2 regions of the Methylomonas sp. Uni0009 genome follow, and region 1 is predicted to be linked to the other one. Evidence: predicted binding sites of a transcription regulator. Region 1 holds the regulator's gene; the other holds the start of a gene.
What was found. Region 1 encodes HrcA, which represses chaperone genes, less so after heat shock. Its sites were predicted from a motif close to TNTTAGCACTCNNNNNNNNNGAGTGCTAANA; they were not measured.
Positions count from the first base shown of each region.

Region 2: the regulator HrcA is predicted to act here: its motif matches at 2,352-2,382, upstream of rpoH (RNA polymerase sigma factor RpoH).

Region 1 is NZ_JBTAFN010000001.1:2,763,594-2,767,062, reverse strand. It holds gene dnaK (molecular chaperone DnaK) at 1-562, opposite strand, end outside; gene grpE (nucleotide exchange factor GrpE) at 634-1,272, opposite strand; gene hrcA (heat-inducible transcriptional repressor HrcA) at 1,323-2,363, opposite strand; gene ACWAU0_RS13015 (hypothetical protein) at 2,717-2,851, opposite strand; gene ACWAU0_RS13010 (glycine zipper 2TM domain-containing protein) at 2,917-3,246, opposite strand.
Region 2 is NZ_JBTAFN010000001.1:3,375,241-3,378,709, forward strand. It holds gene ACWAU0_RS15650 (fructosamine kinase family protein) at 1-506, opposite strand, end outside; gene ACWAU0_RS15655 (glutamine--tRNA ligase/YqeY domain fusion protein) at 521-2,182, opposite strand; gene rpoH (RNA polymerase sigma factor RpoH) at 2,423-3,277, shown strand; tRNA gene ACWAU0_RS15665 (tRNA-Leu) at 3,326-3,410, shown strand.

The DNA of each region.
Region 1 (3,469 bases):
TGTCGCCTTTCGGTTTGTCCATACCGAACGCCAGCGCCGCCGCAGTCGGCTCGTTGATAATACGTTTCACATCAAGACCGGCGATACGGCCGGCGTCTTTAGTCGCTTGACGTTGCGAGTCGTTGAAGTACGCAGGCACGGTGATGACCGCTTCGGTGACTTCTTCGCCCAAAAACGCTTCCGCGTCTTTTTTCAGTTTCATCAGCACCCGTGATGATACTTCCGGCGGCGCCATTTTTTTACCGTGACATTCCACCCAGGCGTCACCGTTATTGGCTTCCATAATTTTATAAGGCACCATTTTGATGTCTTTTTGTACCGCGTCTTCTTTAAAACGGCGGCCGATCAAGCGTTTGATCGCGAACAAGGTATTTTCAGGGTTGGTCACCGCCTGACGCTTGGCGGACTGACCGACCAACACTTCGTTGTCGCCGGTGAAAGCGATGATGGAAGGCGTGGTGCGCGCGCCTTCGCTGTTTTCGATAACCCGCGCGGTGCCGTTTTCCAGGACTGCGACGCAGGAGTTGGTGGTTCCTAAATCGATGCCGATCATTTTGCCCATTGATATTCTCCAGACTTGAATTGGTAATAAATTAAAAAGTTGTTAGCGATATGCGGTTGATCGTCTTAATTTCAAGCCTGCTCATCGATTTTTGCGCTATCGGCTGGTTTGTCCTCGGCTTTCGCCACCACCACCATGGCAGGGCGCAATAAACGGCCGTTCAACACATAGCCTTTTTGGAAGACGTTTAATACGGTATTGGGTTGGGCGGTGGCACTTGGCTGCATGACCATCGCTTGGTGCAATTCCGGATTGAATGCTTGACCGATGGGGTCGACGGTTTCGATATTAAATTTGGCAAATACCGACTCGAATTGTTTGATGGTCAATTCACTGCCTTCGCGTAGTTTCACTATCTCCGGGCTATCGCCGGTTGCCGCTTGCAGGCCTAATTCCAAACTATCCAGAACACTCAGCAATTCTTTCGCAAATTTGGCCAGACCGTATTTGCGTTCGTCGTCCAAGTCTTTTTGCACGCGCTTTTTTAAATTTTCCATCTCGGCCATCGTGCGGATGGCTTTATCCAGATTCGCAGCAGCTTGTTGCTGAGCCTGCTCCAATTGTTCCTGCAAGGCTTCCACAGTGACTGGGGCGGCACCAGAGGCTTCGGTTGACTGTTCGTCGGCGTCGATTGGCTTGGTTTGTTCCAAAACTTCGGCGATCAAATCGCTATCCGATTGGGGTTCGTGGCTAGATTGCTGATGACTCATTACTTACTCCATGGTTCTAAATTTTTTAGTTGGCCTAACGATAGGGCCATTTATTTCGGATTCAAGGCCGCGCCCAATAATTTTGCCGTCACATCCACGAACGGAATCACTTTTTCATACGCCATTCGGGTGGGGCCGATCACGCCCAACACCCCCACCACTTCGTCATTCACTGAATAAGGCGCCGTCACCAGGCTGCAATGATCGAATGCGCTATAGCCGGACTCTTCACCGATAAAAATCTGCACGCCTTCGGCCTGTAGACACTGATCCAATAAATGAATGACGCCGCGCTTTTGGCTAAAAGCTTCGAACAACTGTTTGAGTCGTTCCATATCCGACAACTCGGAAAAGCCCATTAGATTGGTTTCGCCGCTCAACACATAGTCGTCGTTGGGTTGTTCGCTGAAGGTCAGCTGCGCCATGTTCACCGCGTCCATCATGCCTTGATTGACCTGCCGCTGATCGAGCTCCATCTCCCGCACCACCAAATCGCGAATTTTCGCCAAGCTGCGGCCGGAATAAACCGAATTCAAATAGTTGGCAGCCTGTTGTAATTCCGCAGGACTGAATTGCTTGTGGGTATGAATAATTTTATTGTGCACTTCCTGGTCGTCAGTGACGAAAATCACCAACACTCGGGTATTGGACATCGGCAGGAATTCGATATGCCGCAATGTGACGCTTTCTCGGCGCGGCAAAGTCACCACGCCGGCCATCCTCGTCACGTCTGACAGCAATTTAGAAGCCTTGCTCAACACGTCGCTGGCTTTATCCGCCTCGCCTTTCAGGCCATGTTGCAGTTGATCCAATTCGCTGGATGCCAGCGGCTTGACGGTTAACAAACTGTCGACAAATAAACGATAGCCGCTCACGGTCGGGACTCGGCCGGCGGATGTGTGCGGGGAATGGATCAAACCCATCTCTTCCAGATCCGCCATCACATTGCGAATGCTGGCGGGGCTCAGCTTTAACTGCGGATCTTTAGATAACAAACGCGAACCAACAGGCTGACCGTCCTGAATATAACGCTCAACCAAGGTTTTTAATAAATACAGCGATCTTTCGTTTAAATCTTGTCCGCCAGCCACGTCATCCCCCAAATTCCGTTAGCACTCGATATTGGTGAGTGCCAGACAGCAAAGCTATCAGCTGGGTTCGGCCTTGTCAACGGCTTGAACAGGTTATGAATAAACTAAGCGCAGCCAGCACAATCAAGGGCTGGGATTGAATATCCGAAGCCCCCGTGTCGTGGAGAACGGATCGATGGGCAGTTTGTTCAGGAATTACGATTTTTAGATGTATCTTCGATATTGCCCAACAACCGGCAATAAAAAACCCTGCAAGTCTGGGACTTGCAGGGTTCTAATTCGATCTAGCGTTTGCTTATCCGGACTGTATGGCAGGAACGCAAACGGCCAATAAACCGCAACCGCCAGTGGTCTCAAGCCCCCATTTGGGAGAAAGACAACACATAGTAGCTATAGTAGGCAACGACAAAAAACAACAATACATTCAATAACTTTTCTACTCTGCTGTATTGCTCTTGTTGATATTTTTTACCATTTTTTATTCTCATTTTGTCCTCCTGTCGCATGAGTCATCCAAAAATTCAAAACCGGTTAATTGATTGGCGGTAGCTGATTAACGGCTCATACTGTTGCCGATCCAGGCGCCGGCGGCGGCACCGATGCCGGCTCCCAACGGGTCGCCTCTACTCATCTCGTAACCCGCCGCACTGCCTAACGCGCCGCCTACCAAGCCCTGAGTGGAGCGTTGGTCGTAACTGTTGTAGCGCGGTGCGGGCGGCGGTGCCGGGACGTACTGCGTAACCCTCCCCGGTACATACACCCGCTCGACCTCGACGTACCGGTCATGGTGGTGATGTTTGTGATGACCTCGTCCATGCCCATCTGCCATCGCTAACGGCGAAACCAACAGACTAATTACAACGACACTTGCCACTCTAAACATAAATCCCCTTTATCGAGAATAATTTATCTATGAGTTGATTCTAGAGAGCAATGTTTAAGTCTTGATTAGGAAAAGATTAAGAACAGATGAAGACAACAAAGTCGGCGCTTACATTGCCAATTTTTGTGAACTGTGCACGCTAAGCGAGGGCTATAAACTGCCAACAGCCATTACTCCGGATCTTCGCTTTGCGAATATCCGGAGCAGATTGCACCTGGAGCGA
Region 2 (3,469 bases), 610 kb from region 1:
GCTCCGCGATAACCGTTGGCGGCGGCAAACTGTAATTGTTTGCCCAGGCGTTGTTGCTGCCAAAAACTGACCCAATCGTCGTATCTAGTATTGTGCTGTGGCGTGGAGCCTATGGTGTTGTCGATGTGCCAGCCGAAATAGGCTTGCGGTCGCTGGTGCAGCAAGGCCAGTTGTTCGCCGAATAAGCTGGCGCTACGGCTATGCAACGCGCCCAATTCGATGAATTCCAACACCAGATAAGCGTGTTGTTGACATTCGCCAAAGCAAATCACCTTGGGCACGCGCACCGCGCCGATGTCGGCCAACTCGCGTAAACCGGCCGCTTCCGCTACAAACATCTCTGCCAGGCTTGCCCGGTTTAATTTGATGAACCAGTCGATATTGGCGGCTTGCAGCCGGTAAGCGCTGTTGATGTCGCCACCGCCGATAGTGCTGAGGCGGTGGTTGTTAAGAGACTGGCCGGTTTGGGTTTCGAGATGGCTAACTAAGGGTTGCAGCGCGGCCATGGTTAATTACCTTGCTACTTTGCCCAACTGTCGCGCAAGGTCACGGTACGGTTAAACACCAATTTTTCCGCGGTGCTGTCGGCATAGTCCAGGCAAAAATACCCGGTGCGCTCAAATTGATAACGGGTATCCGGCGTGGCGGCTGCCAAACTGGCTTCTACCCGGCAATCAGTCAACACTTCCAGCGAATTGGGATTGATGCCGTCCAGGAAATTATCCAGCGTGTCCGGGTTGGGGTGGCTGAATAACCTGTCGTATAAACGTAATTCGGCGGGCAGGGCGTGTTGTTCAGAAACCCAATGGATTACGCCTTTTACTTTGCGGCCTTCGGGGTTTTTGCCTAAGGTGGCCGGATCGTAGCTGCAACGCAGTTCGATGACATTACCGGCTGCGTCTTTAATCACTTCCTCGCATTTGATCACATAGGAGCCGCGCAAGCGCACTTCGCCGCCTGGCACCAAACGCTTGAAGTCTTTAGGCGGGTTTTCCATGAAATCGTCTTGTTCGATCAAAATGGTTTTGGAAAAGCTGACTTCGCGGCTGCCCATTTCCGGTTTTTGCGGATGGTTGGCGATTTGATAAGTTTCGGTTTTACCGTCTTCCCAGTTGCCGATCACCACTTTTAACGGTCTCAACACAGCCATCGCTCTGGGCGCGCGTTCGTTCAAGTCTTCACGGATGCAGTTTTCCAGCACGCCCATTTCGATCCAGGAATCGTTTTTGGTGACGCCGATGCGTTCGCAGAAATCGCGAATCGCTTCCGGGGTAAAACCGGCCCGGCGCAGGCCGGAAATAGTCGGCATCCGGGGATCGTCCCAGCCGTTGACGTGCTTTTCGGTGACCAATTGCAGAAGTTTACGCTTGCTGACGATGGTGTATTCCAATTGCAAGCGGGCGAATTCGATTTGCTGTGGATGGCAAGGGGTTTGCAACTTGTCCAGCACCCAGTCGTAGAGTGGGCGGTGATCTTCAAATTCCAGGGTGCAGATCGAGTGGGTGATGCCTTCCAAAGCATCGGAAATGCAATGGGTGTAGTCGTACATGGGGTACAAACACCAGGCATCGCCGGTACGTTGGTGATGAACACGGCGAATGCGGTAGATGGTCGGGTCGCGCATATTAATGTTAGGCGAGGCCATATCGATTTTGGCGCGCAGCACATACTGGCCGTCAGCAAATTCGCCGGCCCGCATGCGGGTAAATAAATCCAGGTTTTCTTGGATGGAGCGGCTACGGTCCGGGCTTTCTTTACCGGGTTCGGTCAAGGTGCCGCGGTCCGCGCGCATTTGTTCCGGGGTCGAACTGTCGACATAGGCATCGCCTTGTTTAATCAACTGCACCGCGTAAGCGTAGAGTTGTTCGAAATAGTCGGAAGCGTGATATTTTCCGGCCCATTTAAACCCTAACCATTGCACGTCGCGTTCGATGGCTTCCATATATTCGACGCTTTCTTTTTCCGGATTGGTGTCGTCAAAGCGCAAGTTACAAGTGCCTTGGTTCTCGGCGGCCAGTGTGAAATTCAGGCAAATCGATTTGGCGTGGCCGATGTGCAGATAGCCATTGGGTTCGGGGGGAAAGCGGGTGGCAACTTTGCCGTTGTTTTTGTTGGCGGCCAGATCGGCGGCAATGATGTGTCTAATAAAGTTGGATGATACGGGGCTATCGGAAGCTGACATGTTTGAGTAAATGGCTGTGGTTTTGATGAGTTAGGCGGAGATTTCTGACTTAATCTGCATTTTAACGAGTTTGGTCGGAATTCGTAAAGGCGGCATCGCTAGCTGCTTACACAGCAAAATTGAAGCAAAAATCAGTGTAACTATCTGTATCAAAAGATTTTTACTAAATTATTAGCACTCTCGTGTTTCGAGTGCTAGAATTCGGTTAACGTTAATTTATTCCGCGGAAACGAGGGTGATATGAACAACAGCTTGGCTTTGCCGATCAATTTATCGGTTGGGACGTTTGATTCTTACTTGAACTTAGTCGCCCAAATGCCCAAACTCAGCGTCGAGCAGGAGCAGGACTTGGCGTTACGTTACCGGGATGAAGGCGACCTGAATGCTGCGCGTGAGCTGGTGATGTCCAATTTGCGCTTCGTGGCTCATGTAGCCAGAGGCTATGCCGGTTACGGTTTGCCGTTGGCGGACATTGTACAGGAAGGCAATATCGGCTTGATGAAAGCGGTCAAGCGTTTCGACCCCGACATGGGTGTGCGCTTGGTGTCGTTTGCCGTACATTGGATCAAAGCGGAAATTCACGAATATGTGATTAAAAACTGGCGCATCGTTAAAGTTGCTACCACTAAAGCGCAGCGCAAACTGTTTTTTAATCTGCGTAAGTTTAAAAACGACTTGAACTATCTATCGCAAGACGATGCGGAAGCGATAGCAGAGAACCTGGACGTGGACGTCAAAACGGTTTACGAAATGGAACGGCGTTTGGACGGTCGCGATATAGGACTTGAGCCAACGGGCGATGACAGCGAAGATCATGTGCAAGCACCCATCGCTTATCTGGAACAGCATGGTGCCGATCCGGCTTTATTGCTGGAAAATAGCGACTGGGAAGACCGCAAGGAAGAATTGCTGATGGATGCCATGGCTGGCTTGGACGACAGAAGCCGCGATATTCTGGCTAGCCGCTGGTTGGTGGAAGAAAAAGCCACTTTGCACGAATTGGCGGACCGTTATCAAGTGTCGGCCGAGCGTATCAGACAGCTTGAACAAAACGCCATGAAAAAGCTGAAAGCAGCGGTAATATTGGCAGCGTAAAAAATAGTTTGGCATTTCTGCAAAAATCAGTATAATGACGCTTTCTTTGCCGGGGTGGTGAAACTGGTAGACGCGCCGGATTCAAAATCCGGTTCCGAAAGGAGTGTCGGTTCGATTCCGACCCTCGGTACCAAAGAAAGATTTAGAGAAGTGCAAGAACATACAGAAACCCGCAAGCCATAAGGCTTAGCG